2 regions of the Brotonthovivens ammoniilytica genome follow, and region 1 is predicted to be linked to the other one. Evidence: riboswitches for the same ligand, from Rfam matches in the RefSeq annotation. Region 1 holds a riboswitch; the other holds the start of a gene.
What was found. A riboswitch is a leader RNA that binds a small molecule or an ion and turns the genes downstream of it on or off. The one in region 1 is predicted to bind lysine.
Positions count from the first base shown of each region.

Region 2: linked by a shared signal. The riboswitch ahead of OCV88_RS00860 (Na+/H+ antiporter NhaC family protein) and the one ahead of dapA (4-hydroxy-tetrahydrodipicolinate synthase) in region 1 are both predicted to bind lysine.

Region 1 covers NZ_JAOQJQ010000003.1:235,325-244,788, forward strand. The annotation lists gene OCV88_RS09150 (LL-diaminopimelate aminotransferase) at 1-981, shown strand, start outside; gene OCV88_RS09155 (MFS transporter) at 998-2,191, shown strand; gene typA (translational GTPase TypA) at 2,304-4,133, opposite strand; gene OCV88_RS09165 (single-stranded DNA-binding protein) at 4,529-5,161, shown strand; gene OCV88_RS09170 (cob(I)yrinic acid a,c-diamide adenosyltransferase) at 5,300-5,788, shown strand; lysine riboswitch at 5,871-6,042, shown strand; gene dapA (4-hydroxy-tetrahydrodipicolinate synthase) at 6,293-7,177, shown strand; gene dapB (4-hydroxy-tetrahydrodipicolinate reductase) at 7,207-7,965, shown strand; gene OCV88_RS09185 (fructose-1,6-bisphosphatase) at 8,094-9,464, shown strand, end outside.
Region 2 covers NZ_JAOQJQ010000001.1:181,594-191,057, forward strand. The annotation lists gene OCV88_RS00840 (sensor histidine kinase) at 1-432, shown strand, start outside; gene hisH (imidazole glycerol phosphate synthase subunit HisH) at 444-1,064, shown strand; gene hisF (imidazole glycerol phosphate synthase subunit HisF) at 1,064-1,825, shown strand; gene ung (uracil-DNA glycosylase) at 1,894-2,580, shown strand; lysine riboswitch at 2,669-2,838, shown strand; gene OCV88_RS00860 (Na+/H+ antiporter NhaC family protein) at 2,915-4,435, shown strand; gene OCV88_RS00865 (C39 family peptidase) at 4,422-5,024, shown strand; gene OCV88_RS00870 (DNA gyrase/topoisomerase IV subunit B) at 5,315-7,237, shown strand; gene OCV88_RS00875 (DNA gyrase/topoisomerase IV subunit A) at 7,256-9,464, shown strand, end outside.

The DNA.
Region 1 (9,464 bases):
GAATTTTTAAGAACGGCTATTGTGAAAAATGATTATACATCCAGAGGATGTGAGATATCGGCTGATGAGATTTTTGTTTCCGACGGCGCGAAATGTGATTCCGGAAATATTCAGGAGCTTTTTGCTTTGGATAATAAAATTGCAGTCTGCGATCCGGTTTATCCGGTTTATGTAGATTCTAATGTTATGGCAGGAAGAACCGGAGTTTACGACCTGTCCACTGAACGGTGGAGCCAAGTGATTTATATGCCGTGCACAAAGGAAAACAATTTTGTACCGGAGTTTCCAAAGGAACAGCCGGATCTGATTTATCTGTGTATCCCCAATAATCCAACGGGAACAACTATTACAAAAGCCCAGCTGCAGGAGTGGGTAAATTATGCGAATAAGATTGGTGCAGTAATTATCTATGACGCTGCATATGAGGCATATATTTCGGAAGAGGACGTACCTCATTCCATCTATGAATGCGAAGGGGCCAGAACCTGTGCAATAGAGCTGCGCAGCTTTTCAAAAAATGCAGGATTTACAGGTGTCCGTCTTGGATTTACCGTTGTACCAAAGGATTTAAAGAGCGGAGAGGTATCTCTTCATGACATGTGGGCCAGACGGCATGGGACCAAATATAATGGAGCGCCGTATATTGTACAGCGGGCCGGGGAAGCTGTCTATTCTGAGGCCGGAAAGGCACAGTTAAAAGAACAGGTGGCATATTATATGAAAAATGCGGCGGCTATTAAAAGCGGTCTTACAGAGGCAGGATATGAAGTGTTTGGCGGTGTGAATGCACCGTATATCTGGCTGAAGACGCCGGAACATATGACCTCCTGGGATTTCTTTGATTATCTACTGGAAAATGCCAATGTAGTTGGAACTCCGGGCTCCGGGTTTGGCCCCTGCGGAGAAGGATATTTCAGGCTTACTGCATTTGGCTCCCATGAGAATACCAAGGCAGCTCTTAAACGGTTGAAAGCGCTGTAATACGGGGCCAGATGAGATGATGCGTAAAAATAATTACAGTCAGACTGTGCGGGCGGCTTCTGTGGGCTATATTGTACAGGCAATGATTAATACATTTGCCCCTCTGTTGTTTGTTACATTTCAGAATATTTATTACATATCGCTGGCACAGGTATCCATGTTGATTCTGGTCAACTTTGCAGCACAGATTGCCCTGGATTTTTTTGCCTCCTGCTTTGCAGACCGGATCGGATATCGGAAATGTATCATTGCGGCCCATATTTTATCAGCGGCGGGGACCGCCGGGCTGGCGTTTTTGCCGGAGCTGTTTGCCAGTCCTTTTACAGGACTTGTTCTAGCCGTTGTGATATACGGTGCAGGGGGCGGTCTTACAGAGGTGCTGCTGACGCCCATTGTTCAGGCCTGCCCCATAAAAGAAAAGGATAAGGCAGTTAGTATGCTTCATTCTTTTTACTGCTGGGGAAGCGTACTTATTATCGGTCTTTCTACTGTCTTTTTTAAAGCTGCAGGAATTGATAACTGGAAGCTTCTTGCAGTACTCTGGGCGGTTCTTCCTATCGCAAACGCTGTTTATTTCGCCTTTGTTCCGGTTTATGAGCTTGTACCTGAGCAGGAGAAAATGCATTTTGGTGATCTTGCCAGATCGAAGGTTTTCTGGCTTCTCATGCTGTTTATGTTCTGCGCTGGCTCCTGTGAGATGGCCATTGCCCAGTGGGCTTCCAGCTTTGCGGAGGAAGGGCTCCATGTATCAAAAGAAATCGGGGACCTTGCGGGCCCCTGCATGTTTGCCGTATTAAAAGGCCTAGAGCGGCTCTGGTATGGACGGAAAGGAGAAAAGATACCTCTCTGGGGTTTTATGATGTTCTGCTCAGTACTGTGCGCGGTCTGCTATCTGGTGATCGGGCTTTCCTCCTCGGCAGTCATTGCCCTTATCGTCTGTGCCGTGGCAGGATTTTCCACCGGAGTTATGTGGCCGGGGACTTTCGCTGCTGCAGGAGAAGTGCTGCCAAAGGGGGGAACGGCGCTGTTTGGAATGCTGGCTCTGGCCGGAGATTTAGGCTGCGGAGCCGGTCCTGCCATTACAGGAGCTGTTTCTTTTGCAATGAATGATAATCTCCAGAGCGGATTTTTGTTTGGAACTATATTCGCGGTACTGATGATTACAGGTCTGCTGATGTTAAAGGGGATGCAAAAAAGAAGCTGCCAGTAGATAAACTGCCGGCAGAAAAACTGATATTTTTATACAAAAACAGGACTGTACAGAACCGCTGATGATTCAGCCATTCTGTAACAGTCCCTTTTGTTATGCGTGTGCAGTTGTTTTATTTTTTCATGGATGCACGTTTTCTCATAGTAGGATCCAGGATTTTTTTACGAATGCGCAGACTTTCTGGGGTTACCTCCAGCAGCTCGTCTGTATCAATGAAGTCCAGTGCCTGTTCCAGACTTAAAATTCTTGGAGGTGTCAGTGTCAGAGCCTCATCTGCACTTGAGGAGCGGGTATTGGTTAAATGTTTTTTCTTGCAGACATTTAATTCAATATCTTCTGCCCGGGAACATTGTCCAATAACCATACCGGAGTAAACCCGCTCTCCGGCTCCAATAAACAGGGCGCCTCTTTCCTGTGCGGAAAACAGGCCATAGGTAACGGATTCTCCCGATTCAAAGGCAATCAGGGAACCAAGCTTACGGTACTGGATTTCGCCGCGGCAGGGCTCATAGCCTTCAAAAATCGTATTGATAATACCGTTTCCTTTTGTGTCTGTTAGAAATTCTCCACGGTAGCCGATGAGACCCCGGGAGGGAATTTTAAATTCCAGGCGGGTATATCCGCCGCTGATGCTGCCCATATTCTGCAGCTCGCCTTTTCTCTGACTGAGCTTTTCAATAACAACACCGGTGAATTCATCCGGGACATCTACATAGGCAGTTTCCATGGGCTCCAGTTTTTTGCCGTTTTCATTTGTATGATACAGTACTTCTGCTTTGCTTACGGCAAATTCATATCCTTCCCGGCGCATATTTTCAATGAGAACAGAAAGATGCAGTTCCCCGCGGCCGGATACTTTATAGCTGTCGGCATTTTCAGTTTCTTCTACTCTGAGGCTGACGTCAGTGTTTAATTCTTTAAGAAGTCTGTCCCGGATATGACGGGAAGTAACGAATTTTCCCTCTTGACCGGCAAGCGGGCTATCGTTTACAATGAAGTTCATAGAAATCGTCGGCTCAGAAATCTTCTGAAAGGGAATCGCCTCCGGATTTTCCGGAGCACAGATGGTATCACCGATATGGATATCAGCGATTCCGGAAATTGCCACAATGGAACCGATCTTTGCTTCTTTTACATCTACTTTATTTAATCCATCAAATTCATACAATTTATTAATACGGACTTTTTTCTGTTTCTCAGGCTCATGTGCATTGACAACAATTGCATCCTGATTGATTTTCAGACATCCGTTATCCACTTTTCCAACACCAATACGTCCTACATATTCATTATAATCAATGGTGCTGATCAGTACCTGAGTATTTGCATCCGGATCTCCGGTAGGAGCCGGGATATAATCAATGATAGTTTCAAACAGCGCAACCATATCTTTTTTCTCATCATTAAGGTCACGTACAGCGTATCCGTTTTTCGCAGATGCATAGATAAACGGACAGTCAAGCTGTTCATCTGAAGCGTCAAGATCCATAAACAGTTCCAGCACTTCGTCAATTACATCATCAGGTCTTGCTTCCGGCCGGTCAATTTTATTGATACATACAATAACCGGAAGATTCAGGTCCAGCGCTTTCATCAGCACGAATTTTGTCTGAGGCATAGCGCCTTCAAAAGCATCTACCACAAGGACAACTCCGTCCACCATCTTTAAGACACGTTCTACTTCTCCGCCGAAATCAGCATGTCCTGGTGTATCTATAATGTTAATTTTGGTATCCTTATAGATAACAGCAGTATTTTTGGACAGGATGGTAATTCCTCTTTCACGTTCAATATCGTTGGAGTCCATAACGCGCTCCTGTATATCCTGATTGGCACGGAAAACGCCGGATTGCTTTAAAAGTTCATCCACCAGTGTCGTTTTACCGTGATCTACATGGGCGATTATGGCAATGTTGCGGATATCTTCTCTTTTCATTTTCATGATGAAAACCTTCTTTCTATCAGATATAAATATATTATGTTTTATCTTCAGACAGTAAAAACCCGCCTGGGACAGGTCTTTTGTCTGCATTTAATAAGAAATAAATGCTCAGCCGGTTTATTCTAGCACGGGCTTAAGATAAAGTAAAGAGGGTGAGAAAAATAGGCGTGAATGTAATTTGCTGTGGAAAAAAGCACAGAGATGACAGACTATCGTTTATACTGTCACTTTGTGTCAACATTTAATTTTTTGCATTCGACAGATTATGGGAAATTGCGCGCAAAAAATGTGGTAAATTTGTTCAGGTCGACGGGTTCTAAATCTGCAGAATGAGAATAGTATTTTAAGAAACAATATGAATGAAAACGTACATGTGAAGAAGGGAGAATTACATAATGACAGATAAAATGTTCGAAAATAATCAGGTATCTATGATTGGTGAGGTAGTTTCGGAGTTTCAGTTCAGCCATGAGGTGCTGGGAGAAGGCTTCTATATGGTTGAGGTATCTGTAAACAGACTCAGTAACTACGCAGACTATATTCCGCTTATGGTGTCAGAACGTCTGGTGGACACTCAGCAGGATTATACCGGCCAGCTGATTCATATTAATGGCCAGTTCCGTTCTTATAACCGCCATGAGGAAAAGAAAAACCGCCTGGTGCTTTCTGTATTTGTCCGTGAATGGGAATTTGTAGATGAACTGGAAGAAAATGAAAAAACCAACCAGATTTTTCTGGATGGCTATGTCTGCAAAGATCCGGTATACAGAAAAACACCTTTGGGAAGAGAGATCGCAGATCTTTTAATTGCGGTAAACCGGTCTTATGGAAAGTCTGATTATATTCCATGCATTTGCTGGGGAAGAAATGCACGGTTTGCTTCCGGATTTGAAGTGGGCAGCCATATTCAGGTGCTGGGAAGGATTCAGAGCAGGGAATATGTAAAGCGGATTAATGACGATGAAACGGAACACCGCATTGCTTATGAAGTATCTGTCAGCAAAGTAGATTTTCTTGAAGACATGTAGTATAACAGCAAATAGATTTTAATGGTAAATCTTGCATTTTTACATAGAGTGTGTTATTTTGAAAACCTGATAACTCATTGATATTCATAAAAACAAAATCATTTAAGTGATGAAAATCGCTGAATGAAGGAGGGTTTCATGGAAAAAGGGAAAGTGCAGGCGTATTATGGCTATGGCAGGGGAAAGACAACTGCGGCATTGGGATATGCCATACATGAGGCAAGTAAAGGCGGGAACAGTTTCATTATTCAGTTCCTGAAGGGAAAGGATGATGATGAGATTTCATTTATCCGCAGACTTGAGCCGGAAATCAAGCTTTTCAGGTTCCAGAAATCAGCAGATCTGTATGATAATCTTTCCACAGAAGAACAGTTCGAAGAAAAGATGAATATGAAAAATGGTGTGAATTATGCAAGAAAAGTGCTTGCAACCGGAGAATGCAGTATGCTGATTCTGGACGAAGTACTTGGATTAATAGATAAAAAGGTAATTACAGTTGAGGAATTAATTGCGTTGATTCAGGTAAAATCAGAGGAGACAACTGTGATTTTAACGGGGAGAGTGCTGAATGACGCATTAATACCGTATTTAGATGAAATTTATCGGATTCAGACTGAAAAAGACTGATCAGAAGTAACCGTGGATGAAGGTTGACATTTAGGCACAAGGGTGATATATTTACCTTGTATTGACAAATAAAAACAAAATAAGAAAAGATAGAGGTTGCGTGATTCATCAGTAATCTGCCGGATGTGGCAGGCACAGAGGATGGCAGATGAAAGGGAAGAACGCCGAAAAGAAACATTTTCTGCAGATGTTTTTTTGGGCACAGGGCAAACAGGTCTGTGACTGTCATCAAAAGATGGGGAGCTATCGCTGAATGTTTTTCAAATGTTTATCATAAGAAACAAACAGAGACCGGCTCATGCAGTCCGGTCTTATTTTACTCTATAGGAAATACCGTGTTGTGATAAATCTGAAAAGTGCCGATTCCTATAGGGCAAAAAAACGCTCCGCTGTGGATCGCACTGCGGCGGAATGGAATTATGTTGCTCACGCAACCCGCCGCAGGCGGAGAATCCTGCTGCGGCAGGATTCTTTTTATAAGAATAATTACAGGAGGATTATATTATGGCAATATTCAAAGGCGCTGGTGTGGCAATTGTTACACCTATGAAAGACAATTATGATGTGAACTATGAGCAGCTAGAAGAAAATATCAATTACCAGATTGATAACGGAACAGACTGTATTATCATTACAGGTACTACAGGGGAAAGCTCCACACTGACGGAAAAGGAGCACCTAGAAGCCATCAAAGCTGCTGTAGAATTTACAAAACACAGAATCCCGGTAGTTGCAGGTACAGGGTCTAACTGTACAAGAACAGCTGTTGAACTTTCAAAAGAGGCCGATTCCTATGGGGTGGACGGCGTACTTGTTGTAACGCCATACTATAATAAAGCCACACAGGCAGGGTTAATCAGCCATTATTCACAGATAGCAGGCGAAATCAAAGCTCCTGTAATTATGTATAATGTGCCAAGCAGAACAGGATGCAATCTGATGCCGGAGACTGTTGCCCATCTGGTAAAAAATGTAGATAATATTGTAGGAATTAAAGACGCCACCGGAAATCTTTCACAGGCTGCCCATATGATGAATCTCTGCGACGGTAATCTGGAATTATATTCCGGAAATGACGATCAGGTTCTGCCTCTGCTTTCTATTGGCGGTCTTGGAGTTATTTCCGTATTGTCCAACATTGCCCCGAAACAGACCCATGATCTGGTTATGGAATATCTGGAGGGAGACCGCAAAAAGGCAATGAAAATCCAGCTGGATGCGATTCCTCTGATCAATGCTTTATTCTGTGAGGTGAATCCGATTCCTGTAAAAGCAGCTATGAATATGCTTGGCATGGGAGCAGGTCCTCTTCGGGCTCCCCTGTCAGAAATGATAGATGCAAACAAAGAAAAGCTGCTGGCAGAAATGAAAAAATTCGGATTATGCTGATACCTTCGGGATTTTAGAAAGGATACGTTATGACAAAAATTATTATGTGCGGCTGCAATGGCCATATGGGGCAGGTAATTACGGGAATCTGTAAAGCTGACCCGGATACTGAGATTGTTGCCGGCATTGATGTATATGATGGTATTAAAAATGATTATCCTGTATTTGCAAAAGCGTCAGACTGCCATGTGGATGCGGATGTGATTATTGATTTTTCAAATGTAAGTGTAGTGGATGATCTTCTTGATTTCAGTGTTGAAAGACAGATTCCCGTTGTACTTTGTACAACCGGATTATCAGAAGAACAGCTTGCCCATGTGAAAACGGCCAGTGAGAAAATAGCAGTTTTGAAATCTGCCAATATGTCTCTGGGAATTAATACATTGTTAAAGCTTTTAGCAGAGGCTGCGAAAGTGTTAGCTCCTGCAGGCTTTGATATGGAAATTGTGGAAAAACATCATAATCAGAAGCTGGATGCTCCAAGCGGTACGGCTCTGGCACTGGCTGACTCTATGAATGAAGCCCTGGAGGAGGATTATAATTATAAGTATGATCGAAGCCAGGAGCGTAAGAAACGTGAAAAGTATGAGATTGGGATTCAGGCTGTCAGAGGAGGAAATATTGTAGGTGAACATGAGGTGATTTTTGCGGGAACCGATGAAGTAATTACCTTTAAACATACTGCAACATCCAAAGCAGTATTTGGAAAAGGTGCTGTGGAGGCTGCAAAATATCTCGCCGGAAAACCAGCGGGAATGTATGACATGAGTAATGTGATTGAGGCGTAGGCTATCGGTCCGGGGATGTGTGCGGAACAGGGAATCTGTTTTGCGCACATCCCCGGCTTGTTTTTTATTCCGGAGTAGATTAAAATAGGGTTTGGGAGTACTGAAAAATTCAGAAAGGGGAACTATATATGAAGGACGCAGATATGAAATACCTTAAGGTATTGGCGAAACAATATCCGAATATAGCATCTGCAGCTACAGAAATTGTAAACTTAAAGGCGATCTTAAGTCTGCCAAAAGGGACAGAGCATTTTATAACAGACATCCACGGAGAATATGAACAGTTCAGACATATTCTCAGCAACGGCTCCGGAGCCATTCAAAGAAAGATTGAAGAGGAGTTTGGCAGCTCGCTGGCAATTCCGGATAAGCGGACCCTGGCAATGCTGATTTATTATCCGGAATGTAAACTAGAGCAGATTCAGGAGCAGCTTTTAGACGGTGAGGCTTTGGAAGACTGGTATCGGGTGATTATATTCAGGCTTATCAGAGTATGCAAAACCGCATCATCTAAATATACCCGGTCAAAAGTGCGGAAATCTCTGCCTAAAGATTTTGCATATATTATAGAAGAACTTATGACCGGCCGGCCGGATGTGGCTGACCAGGAGGCTTATTATAATGAGATTATAAATTCTGTAATCCGCACTGGCCGGGCCAGTGATCTGATTGTAGATTTCTGCTATCTGATCCGGCGTTTTACAGTAGATCATCTCCATGTGCTGGGAGATATATTTGACAGGGGACCGTATCCCCATCTTATTATGGATACACTGATGCAGCATCATTCCATTGATATCCAGTGGGGAAACCACGATGTTCTCTGGATGGGGGCAGCTGCGGGGCAGACTGCCTGCATGTGCAATATGCTTCGCATTTCAGCAAAATACGGCAACCTTTCTATCCTGGAGGATGCATATGGAATCAATATGCTGCCCCTGGCCAGACTGGCTTTGAATCAATACGCAGATGATTCGTGCAGCTGTTTCCATGTGGACACTTCGGATGAAAATTATGATAACAGCTATGCGGAACTGGATGAAAAGATGCATAAGGCAATTTCCATTATCCAGTTTAAGCTGGAAGGCCAGCTGATTTTAAAATATCCGGAGTGGGATATGCAGGAGCGGCTTTTGCTGGACAAAATGGATCTTGAAAAAGGAACGATTATTGTAGAGGGGAAAGAATACAAGTTAAAAGAAACCTGTTTTCCAACGGTAGATCCAAAGAATCCCTATCAGCTGACAGCAGAAGAAAAGGATGTGGTAGACCGGCTGCGGGCCAGCTTCTTAAATAGCGAACGTCTTCAGAAGCATACCCGATTTCTCTTTACAAAGGGCAGCTTTTATAAAGTATATAACGGAAATCTGCTGTATCATGGCTGCGTGCCCCTGAATGAGGATGGAAGCTTTAAAGAGGTGGAAATTTACGGAAAGAAATACAGCGGTAAGGCTTTGTATGATATTTTAGAGCACTATGCCAGAAAAGGATATTATTCC
Region 2 (9,464 bases), on a different contig from region 1:
ATAACAGAGCTGATCTGCGGGATTGTAAATGCATCTTCCATTCTGCTGGAACAAAGTGAAATTACAGTTGAAATGGATCTGCCGGAGGAATACGTCTGGGCGGACGAGTTTAAAGTGGAAGAGGTTGTAACCAACTTTTTGAGCAATGCCATTCATCATGCGGATGGAGAAAAGAAAATCCGGATCTTTTATGAGAAAAAAGAGGACCGGCTGCGTATCAGTGTGTTTAACACCGGAAGCCAGATTCCAAATGAGGATCTGGATAATATCTGGGTGAAATTTTATAAAGTAGATAAAGCAAGAACAAGGGAATACGGAGGCAGCGGAATCGGACTGTCCATTGTAAAAGCTATTATGGATTCCTTCCATCAGAAATGCGGTGTGATTAACCATGAAGATGGCGTGGAATTCTGGCTGGAACTTGGCTTGTAAGGGGAGGAACAATGATTGCGATTATTGATTATGGAGCAGGGAATTTAAGAAGCGTGGAAAAGGCTCTTTATTATCTGGGTGAAGAGAGCCTGATTACGGGAGATGCACAAAAGATTCTTCAGGCAGATAAGGTGATCCTTCCGGGGGTGGGAGCATTTGGGGATGCAATGAGCTGCCTGCGGGAACGCAGGCTGGACCAGGTGATCTATGAGATTGTAAGGCGTAAGACGCCGCTGCTTGGCATCTGTCTGGGCCTGCAGCTTTTATTTGAAAGCAGCCAGGAAAGTCCCGGGGTATCCGGCCTTTCAGTTTTAAAAGGAAAGATTGTCAGAATACCTGATAAGGAAGGGCTAAAAATCCCCCATATTGGCTGGAATTCCCTGGAACTTCAAAATGACGGACGCCTGTATCAGGGGATGGAAGACAATCCTTATGTGTATTTTGTTCATTCCTATTATCTTCAGGCTGAGGATTCACAGATTGTAAAGGCGGTAACTGATTACAGCACCTGCATACATGCTTCTGTGGAGCAGGGGAACGTATTTGCCTGCCAGTTCCATCCGGAAAAAAGCGGTGCGGCAGGTCTGAGAATCTTAAAAAATTTTGCCGGACTGAAAGGAGGAGACTGCTGATGTTTACCAAGCGAATCATTCCGTGTCTGGATGTGAATAACGGACGGGTAGTAAAAGGTGTCAATTTTGTAAATCTTCAGGACGCAGGGGATCCGGTTGAGATCGCGGCAGCTTATGATAAAGCGGGGGCGGATGAACTTGTTTTTCTTGATATTACAGCTTCCTCGGAAGCCAGGGCCACTGTGGTTGATATGGTGCGCAAAGTAGCGGAAAAGGTTTTTATTCCTTTTACTGTGGGCGGAGGCATCCGGACAGTTGAGGATTTTAAAGTCCTTTTGCGGGAAGGAGCAGATAAGATATCCATCAATACCTCTGCCATTATGAATCCGGGGCTCATCAGCCAGGCTGCGGATAAGTTTGGCAGCCAGTGCGTAGTAGTGGCAATAGATGCAAGACGCCGAAAGGACGGTTCGGGCTGGAATATTTATAAAAACGGCGGCCGGGTTGATATGGGAATTGACGCGGTGGAGTGGGCCATGAAGGCTGACAGCTTAGGCGCCGGAGAGATTCTTTTGACAAGTATGGACTGTGACGGCACAAAAGCAGGGTATGATCTTTCACTTACTAAGCTCATTGCCGAAAATGTTTCTGTTCCGGTGATAGCTTCCGGCGGTGCCGGCATCAAAGAGCATTTTTATGATGCCTTGACGGAAGGAAAAGCAGATGCGGCTCTGGCGGCGTCACTGTTTCATTATAAGGAACTGGAAATTATGGATTTAAAGCATTATCTGGCTGACAGAGGTGTTTCTGTAAGAATATAATAATAGCTGCAGGAAACGGGAAGCTGTCCCGGTTTCCTTACAATTGCACAAGAAAAGGAGATGGGAGTATGCCGCCGATTACCAATGACTGGCAGCAGCCGTTAGCGGCTGAATTTCGTAAACCATATTATAAAGAACTGTATCAGAAAGTACTAGAGGAATATCAAACTAGAAAAATATTTCCGGCGCCGGATGATATTTTTAACGCGTTTCATCTGACACCTTTAAATGACGTAAAAGTTGTGATTCTTGGCCAGGACCCATATCACAATGACGGTCAGGCACACGGGCTGTGTTTTTCTGTAAAACCCAAGGTGGAGATTCCGCCGTCCCTGGAAAATATATATCAGGAACTGCAAAGTGACCTTGGATGTTACATACCTGACAATGGTTATCTGGTGAAATGGGCAAAGCAGGGGGTGCTGATGCTTAATACGGTCCTGACTGTGCGGGCTCACCAGGCCAATTCCCACCGGGGAATCGGATGGGAAAAGTTTACCGATGCAGTGATAGAGGCAGTAAACCAGCAGGATCGTCCCATTGTATTTCTGCTTTGGGGCAGACCGGCTCAGATGAAGAAAAGTATGCTCAATAATCCAAAGCATCTGATTTTAGAAGCACCCCATCCAAGTCCGCTGTCCGCTTACCGGGGCTTTTTTGGATGCCGGCATTTTAGCAGAACCAATGAATTTTTAAAAAGTCATGGAATTGAACCGGTAGACTGGCAGATTGAAAATGTAAAGGGAGGGGTTTGATAGAACCATGGGGTGTAAAAGAATAGGTTTTATATCATCTATTGACGACGGTATACCATCATGATATGATGTACAAATATAAAAACAATAAATGCAATGAGGCGCGGATATCATAAGTAAGCTCCGGAAATTTCGATACAGCGGAAGGGGCCAAAAGGGGTATCTGCCGAAGCATCTGCCGGGCTGTGTGGCGGCGGGTGCTGGGGCGTACTGAAATACGGTGCGGACTGTCACATAGTGTGGAGTGCTTTGCAGAAGAAAAAGAAAGTGAGAGACTTTTGCAAAAATGATTTGCGAAGGTCTCTTTTTTCGGGAAAACGAAGGAGAATGAGAGATGGATTTTGTAGGAACCTTGTGGGCTATTGTGCCTCCTCTGGTAGCCATTATTCTGGCTTTTATTACCAAGGAAGTGTACATTTCGCTGTTTACGGGCTGCCTTTTAGGCGGACTGTTTCTGGCGAAGTTTCATCCGTGGGAGACATTTACGACAATTGTAGATTCAACGGTGAACAATATTGATATGAACATTATTATATTTGATGTTCTGCTTGGCATGATTATTGTACTTTTAGCCAGGTCCGGAGCGTCTAAAGCATACGGTGCATGGGCCAGCAGACGAATTAAATCAAAGCGGGGCTCTATGATCGCCACGTCGGTGCTGGGAGTTCTGATTTTTGTGGATGATTATTTTAATTGTCTGACTGTGGGGAATGTTATGCGGCCGGTTACGGATAAACATAAAGTATCCCGGGCAAAACTGGCGTATTTGATTGATTCTACTGCGGCTCCGGTCTGTATTATTGCGCCTATATCCAGCTGGGCGGCAGCTGTATCCAGCTATGTGCCCCAGGAATATGATGTAAATGGCTTTCAGCTGTTTTTAAATGCAATTCCTTACAATTTATATGCAATTCTGACATTAGTAATGGTGTTCTTTACCAGCGCCATGCTGCTGGATTTCGGGAAAATGAAACAGCATGAAATCAATGCGGCAAATGGTGATTTATTTACCACCGGGGATGAGTTTAAAGAGATGTCGGAAAGTGAACTGCAGGGAAGTGATAAAGGACGGGTAACAGATCTTTTAGTACCGATTTTTGTATTAATCGGTACGGCAGTTTTCGGAATGATTTATACTGGTTATTTAAATGGGGGCGCTAATGTAGTGGATGCATTTGCCAACTGCAACGCATCTTTGTCTTTAGTATTTGCAACCTTTGTAACCCTTGTTGTAATGCTTTTTATGTATGTGCCCCGTAAAATTGTAAAGTTTCAGGACTTTATGGGCAGTCTCGTGGAAGGCTTTAAGCTTATGGTTCCGGCGCTGCTGGTACTGACACTTGCGTGGACGCTTAAGGGATTAGTAGATCAGCTGGATGTGGCAGCCTTTGTAACCGGAATCTTTGGACAGGGGGCTGCATTTAATGCCTTTATGCCCCTGGCAATGTTTGCCATCAGCATTTTCCTGGGATTTTCCACAGGTACAAGCTGGGGAACCATGGGTATTATGATTCCAATTGCAGTGCCTATGTGTTACAATGCTCCTACCACAATGGTTATTTGTGTGGCTGCTATTATGGCAGGCTGTGTGTGTGGAGATCATGTTTCACCAATTTCGGATACAACGATTATGTCATCCACTGGAGCGCAGAGTAATCACATTAACCATGTGCAGACGCAGATGCAGTATGCGGCCGTTGTTGTAGCTGTCTGTGTGGTGGGATATATTATTTCCGGACTGACACAGTCCTGGCTGATATCCCTGCCTGTTTCTATTGTGATACTGCTGGCAGTGCTGTTGTTTATTAATGCAAAAGAGAAGCGGAAAGGTGCAGTTGTCAATGAAGCTGATTAATGTACCATATCTGGACCAGACCTGCGAAGCGCCAACCGGATGCGAGAGCGTTACCGCAGTGATGCTGCTTCGGTATCTGGGGCGGCAGATATCTATTCAGGAGTTTGTGGATGAGTATCTGGAAAAGGAAGATTTCAAAGAAATAGACGGAGAAGTCTGGGGACCGGATCCTTATGAGAAATTTGCCGGAAATCCTTATGATTCCGATTCTATGGGCTGCTATGCTCCGGTGATCTGTAAGGCTCTTGAAAAAATAATCGGTGATGAATATCATGTGATTGACGAGACCGGAAGCAGTATTGAGAAACTAATGGAAACTTATATCAACCATGATATGCCTGTGGTTTTCTGGGCTACCATCAATTTACGGGATATGATAACCGGGCCGGACTGGCGGCTTTTTGGTTCCGGGAAAAAATTTACCTGGAGATCTAATGAACACTGTATGCTGCTTGTGGGATACGACGAAGAGCATTATATATTTAACGATCCCTGGGAAAATAACGGAGTAATACGCTATCCAAAAGAACTGGTAAAAGACCGCTATGAAAAGCAGTACAGCCAGGCAGTGGGACTTATAAAAAAATAAAACAGTGATTCAAGTCTCGCTCTCGCGAGACTTGGTGTTGATATAAAAAAGAACGGATGACAGCTTAAGTCAGATCATAGCTGACAGGCAGTCCGTTCTTTTTTATATTAAGAAAACCGGATCAGTTTTTTGGGAAAACAGACCTTTCAAAGACCTTTTAATAAGATGAATGTGTCTGCCAATTCCGGGGAAAATTAGGATTTTACAAAAAGGTTTTTTTCTGGTAAACTAGCAAAAGAGAAAAAACAGAGAACAAATGTTTGGATAAAATTTGATCAAAGGGGAAACAAATGGCAGTAAAGACAACATATGATGCCGGCAGTATTTCCGTGCTGGAAGGATTAGAAGCAGTGCGCAAGCGCCCGGGTATGTATATAGGAAGTGTGTCCAGAAAAGGTTTAAATCATTTGATTTATGAAATTGTAGATAATGCAGTGGACGAGCATCTTGCCGGGGCCTGTGACAGAATCCATGTAACACTTGAAAAAGACGGTTCCTGTACCGTGGAAGATAACGGCCGGGGAATTCCGGTAGGAATGCATGAGAAGGGGATGTCCGCAGCCCGTCTGGTATTTACCACACTTCATGCAGGAGGTAAATTTGATGATTCGGCTTATAAGACAAGCGGCGGACTGCATGGTGTGGGTTCTTCTGTTGTAAATGCATTATCTGTTTATATGGATGTGCAGATCAGCAGGGACGGAGCCGTACATCACGACCGTTATGAAAGAGGCATTCCGGTGGTTGCATTAGAAGACGGGCTTTTGCCGGTGCTTTCTAAAACCAGAAAGACCGGTACAAAAATTAATTTTCTTCCGGATCCGGAAATCTTTGAGCGGACAGATTTTAAAGGGGAGGAAGTAAAAAGCAGACTTCATGAGACAGCATATTTGAATCCTGATCTGACTATTATTTATGATGATCTGCGCCGGGAGACGCCGGAGCATGTGGAATATCATGAAGAAGAGGGGATTATCGGTTTTGTAAAGGATTTGAATAAAAAGTCTGAGGTGATACATGAGGTGGTTTATCTGAAGGGAGAGGCTGATGGGATTGCTGTGGAGGCTGCTTTTCAGTATACCAATGAGTTTCACGAAAATATTCTGGGGTTTTGTAATAATATTTACAATGCAGAGGGCGGAACTCACATTACAGGTTTTAAAACAACGGTTACAACAGTGATAAATCAGTATGCCAGAGAGCTTGGAATTTTAAAGGAAAAGGATTCTAACTTTACCGGGGCCGATGTGCGAAACGGGATGACGGCGGTTGTATCTGTAAAGCATCCGGCACCCAGGTTTGAAGGCCAGACGAAGACAAAGCTTGATAATCAGGATGCGGCCCGGGTAACCGGAAAGGTAACAAATGAAGAAATTCAGCTGTATTTTGATAAAAATCTGGAAGTTTTAAAATCGGTAATTGCCTGTGCGGAAAAAGCGGCAAAAATTCGGAAAACAGAGGAAAAGGCAAAAACAAATCTGCTGGTAAAACAGAAGTTCTCCTTTGATTCCAACGGCAAGCTGGCCAACTGTGAGAGCAGAGATGCGTCTGTCTGCGAAATATTTATTGTGGAGGGAGATTCTGCCGGAGGCTCAGCCAAGACAGCCAGAGACCGCAGCTTTCAGGCGATTCTTCCTATTCGGGGTAAGATTTTAAATGTAGAGAAAGCAAGTATTGACAAGGTGCTGGCCAATGCTGAGATAAAAACTATGATCAATGCTTTTGGATGCGGGTTTTCAGAAGGATATGGAAATGACTTTGATATTACGAAGCTCCGCTATGATAAGATTGTAATTATGGCCGATGCGGATGTGGATGGTGCTCATATTTCTACCTTACTTTTGACCTTGTTTTACCGTTTTATGCCGGAGCTTATTTTTGAAGGCCATGTATATGTGGCAATGCCGCCTCTGTATAAGGTGCTTCCCGCCAGAGGTGAGGAGGAATATCTGTATGATGATGCGGCTTTGGAGCGTTACCGGAAAAGCCATAAAGGTTCTTTTACACTGCAGCGCTACAAAGGATTAGGAGAGATGTCAGCTCAGCAGCTGTGGGAGACAACTTTAGATCCGGCTGCCAGGATGCTGAAACGAATAGAAATTGAAGATGCCCGTATGGCCTCAGATGTGACAGAAATGCTTATGGGAACCGATGTTCCTCCCAGAAAAGCGTTTATTTATGAACATGCCGGGGATGCAGAGCTTGATATTTAATAGACAGGAGATTGGAAAATGGAAACGCAGGAGCAGATTATCCGAACGGATTATGCGGAATTAATGCAGAAATCTTATATTGACTATGCCATGAGTGTAATTGTGGCCCGGGCGCTTCCGGATGTACGGGACGGATTAAAGCCGGTACAGCGCCGGACGCTGTACGATATGCATGAGCTGGGAATCCGGTATGACCGGCCGTATCGAAAATGCGCCAGAATCGTTGGCGATACTATGGGTAAATATCATCCTCACGGCGACAGCTCTATTTACGGGGCGCTGGTGGTGCTGGCCCAGGAGTTTAAAAACGGGATGGCGCTGGTGGACGGCCACGGTAATTTTGGTTCCATCGAAGGGGACGGAGCGGCGGCTATGCGTTATACAGAGGCGCGGCTGCAGAAAATTACGCAGGAAGCGTATCTGTCAGATTTAGATAAAGATGTGGTGGACTTTATTCCCAACTTTGACGCCACAGAGCAGGAGCCGGCAGTACTTCCGGTGAAGGTGCCCAATATTCTGATTAACGGAGCCGAAGGGATTGCCGTTGGTATGGCCACCAGTATTCCCCCTCACAATTTTGGTGAAGTAATTGACGGTGTCATTGCTTATATGAAAAATCCGGATATTACTACAGAAGAGATGCTTAAGATCATACAAGGACCGGACTTTCCCACAGGTGGAATTGTAGTAAATAAGGATGATCTTGCTGCGATTTACCAGTGCGGAAACGGAAAAATAAAAATCCGTGGGAAAGTAGAAATCGAGAAGATGAAAGGCGGAAAGGAACGTCTTGTAATTACTGAGATTCCGTATCCAATGGTGGGGGCTAATATCGGCAAATTCCTAAATGATGTCTATGGTCTTGTGGAAAGCAAAAAGACAACAGATATTGTGGATATTTCCAACCAGTCCTCTAAAGATGGAATCCGCATTGTGATTGAGCTGAAAAAAGGTGCGGATGCTCAGAATCTGTGCAATATGCTTTACAAAAAAACACGTCTGGAAGATACCTTTGGGGTGAATATGCTGGCCGTTGCCAAAGGAAGACCGGAGACTATGGGACTGGTGGAAATCATCCGCCACAATGTGAACTTTCAGTATGAGCTTGCCACAAGGAAATACAAAACACTGCTGGCAAAGGCGCTGGATAAAAAAGAAATCCAGGAAGGTCTGATAAAAGCCTGCGATGTGATTGATTTGATCATTGAAATTCTCCGGGGCAGCAAAAATATTAAACAGGCCAAAAACTGTCTGATTACCGGGGATACAGCCGGAATCAAATTTAAAACAAAGCTTTCAGAAAAAATGGCTTCCCAGCTTCGTTTTACAGAGCGTCAGGCTGCTGCTATTTTAGAAATGCGTTTGTATAAACTGATTGGCCTGGAAATAGAGGCTTTAATGAAAGAGCATGAAGAAACGCTGAAAAATATTGCGTTTTATGAGGATGTTCTGGGCAGCAGAGCCTCCATGGCAAGAGTAATTATCAAGGAATTAAAGGCTTTTAAGAAAGAGTATGCCATGCCTCGAAAGACTGTTATTGAAAATGCCAAAGAGGCAGTATACGAAGAAAAGAAAGTGGAAGAGATGCCGGTAGTATTTCTTATGGACCGGTTTGGATATGCAAAAACCATTGATGTGTCTGTTTATGAGCGGAACAAAGAGGCTGCGGACAGTGAGAATAAAACAGTGCTTACCTGCTTAAATACAGACAAAATTTGTATTTTTACCAACACAGGACAGATGCATCTGCTGAAAGTTTTAGATCTTCCCTTTGGAAAGTTCCGGGATAAGGGGATTCCCATAGACAATCTCAGCAATTATTCCAGCAGTGAAGAAGAGATTGTATTTATCAGCAGTCTTTTAGCCCTTAAGGATAAAAAGCTGTTGTTTGTAACGAAAGCTTCTATGCTAAAACAGGTGGACGGCTGCGAATTTGACGTGTCAAAACGGACCACGGCGGCTACAAAATTGAATCCGGAGGATACCTTGCTTGGAATTACACCTGTATCCGAACAGGATACTCTTGTGATGCAGTCTGAGAAAAATATGTTTTTAAGAATTGCAGTTCCAGAAATACCACAGAAGAAGAAAGCGGCAGTGGGAGTCCGTGGAATGAAGTTATCTCAGGGAGACGGGCTGGCGGCATTTTATGTTCTGGGTGAGGATGATATAAAAACTGTCACTGTCAAAGAAAAAGAAATATATTTAAACCGGCTGCACGTGGCGG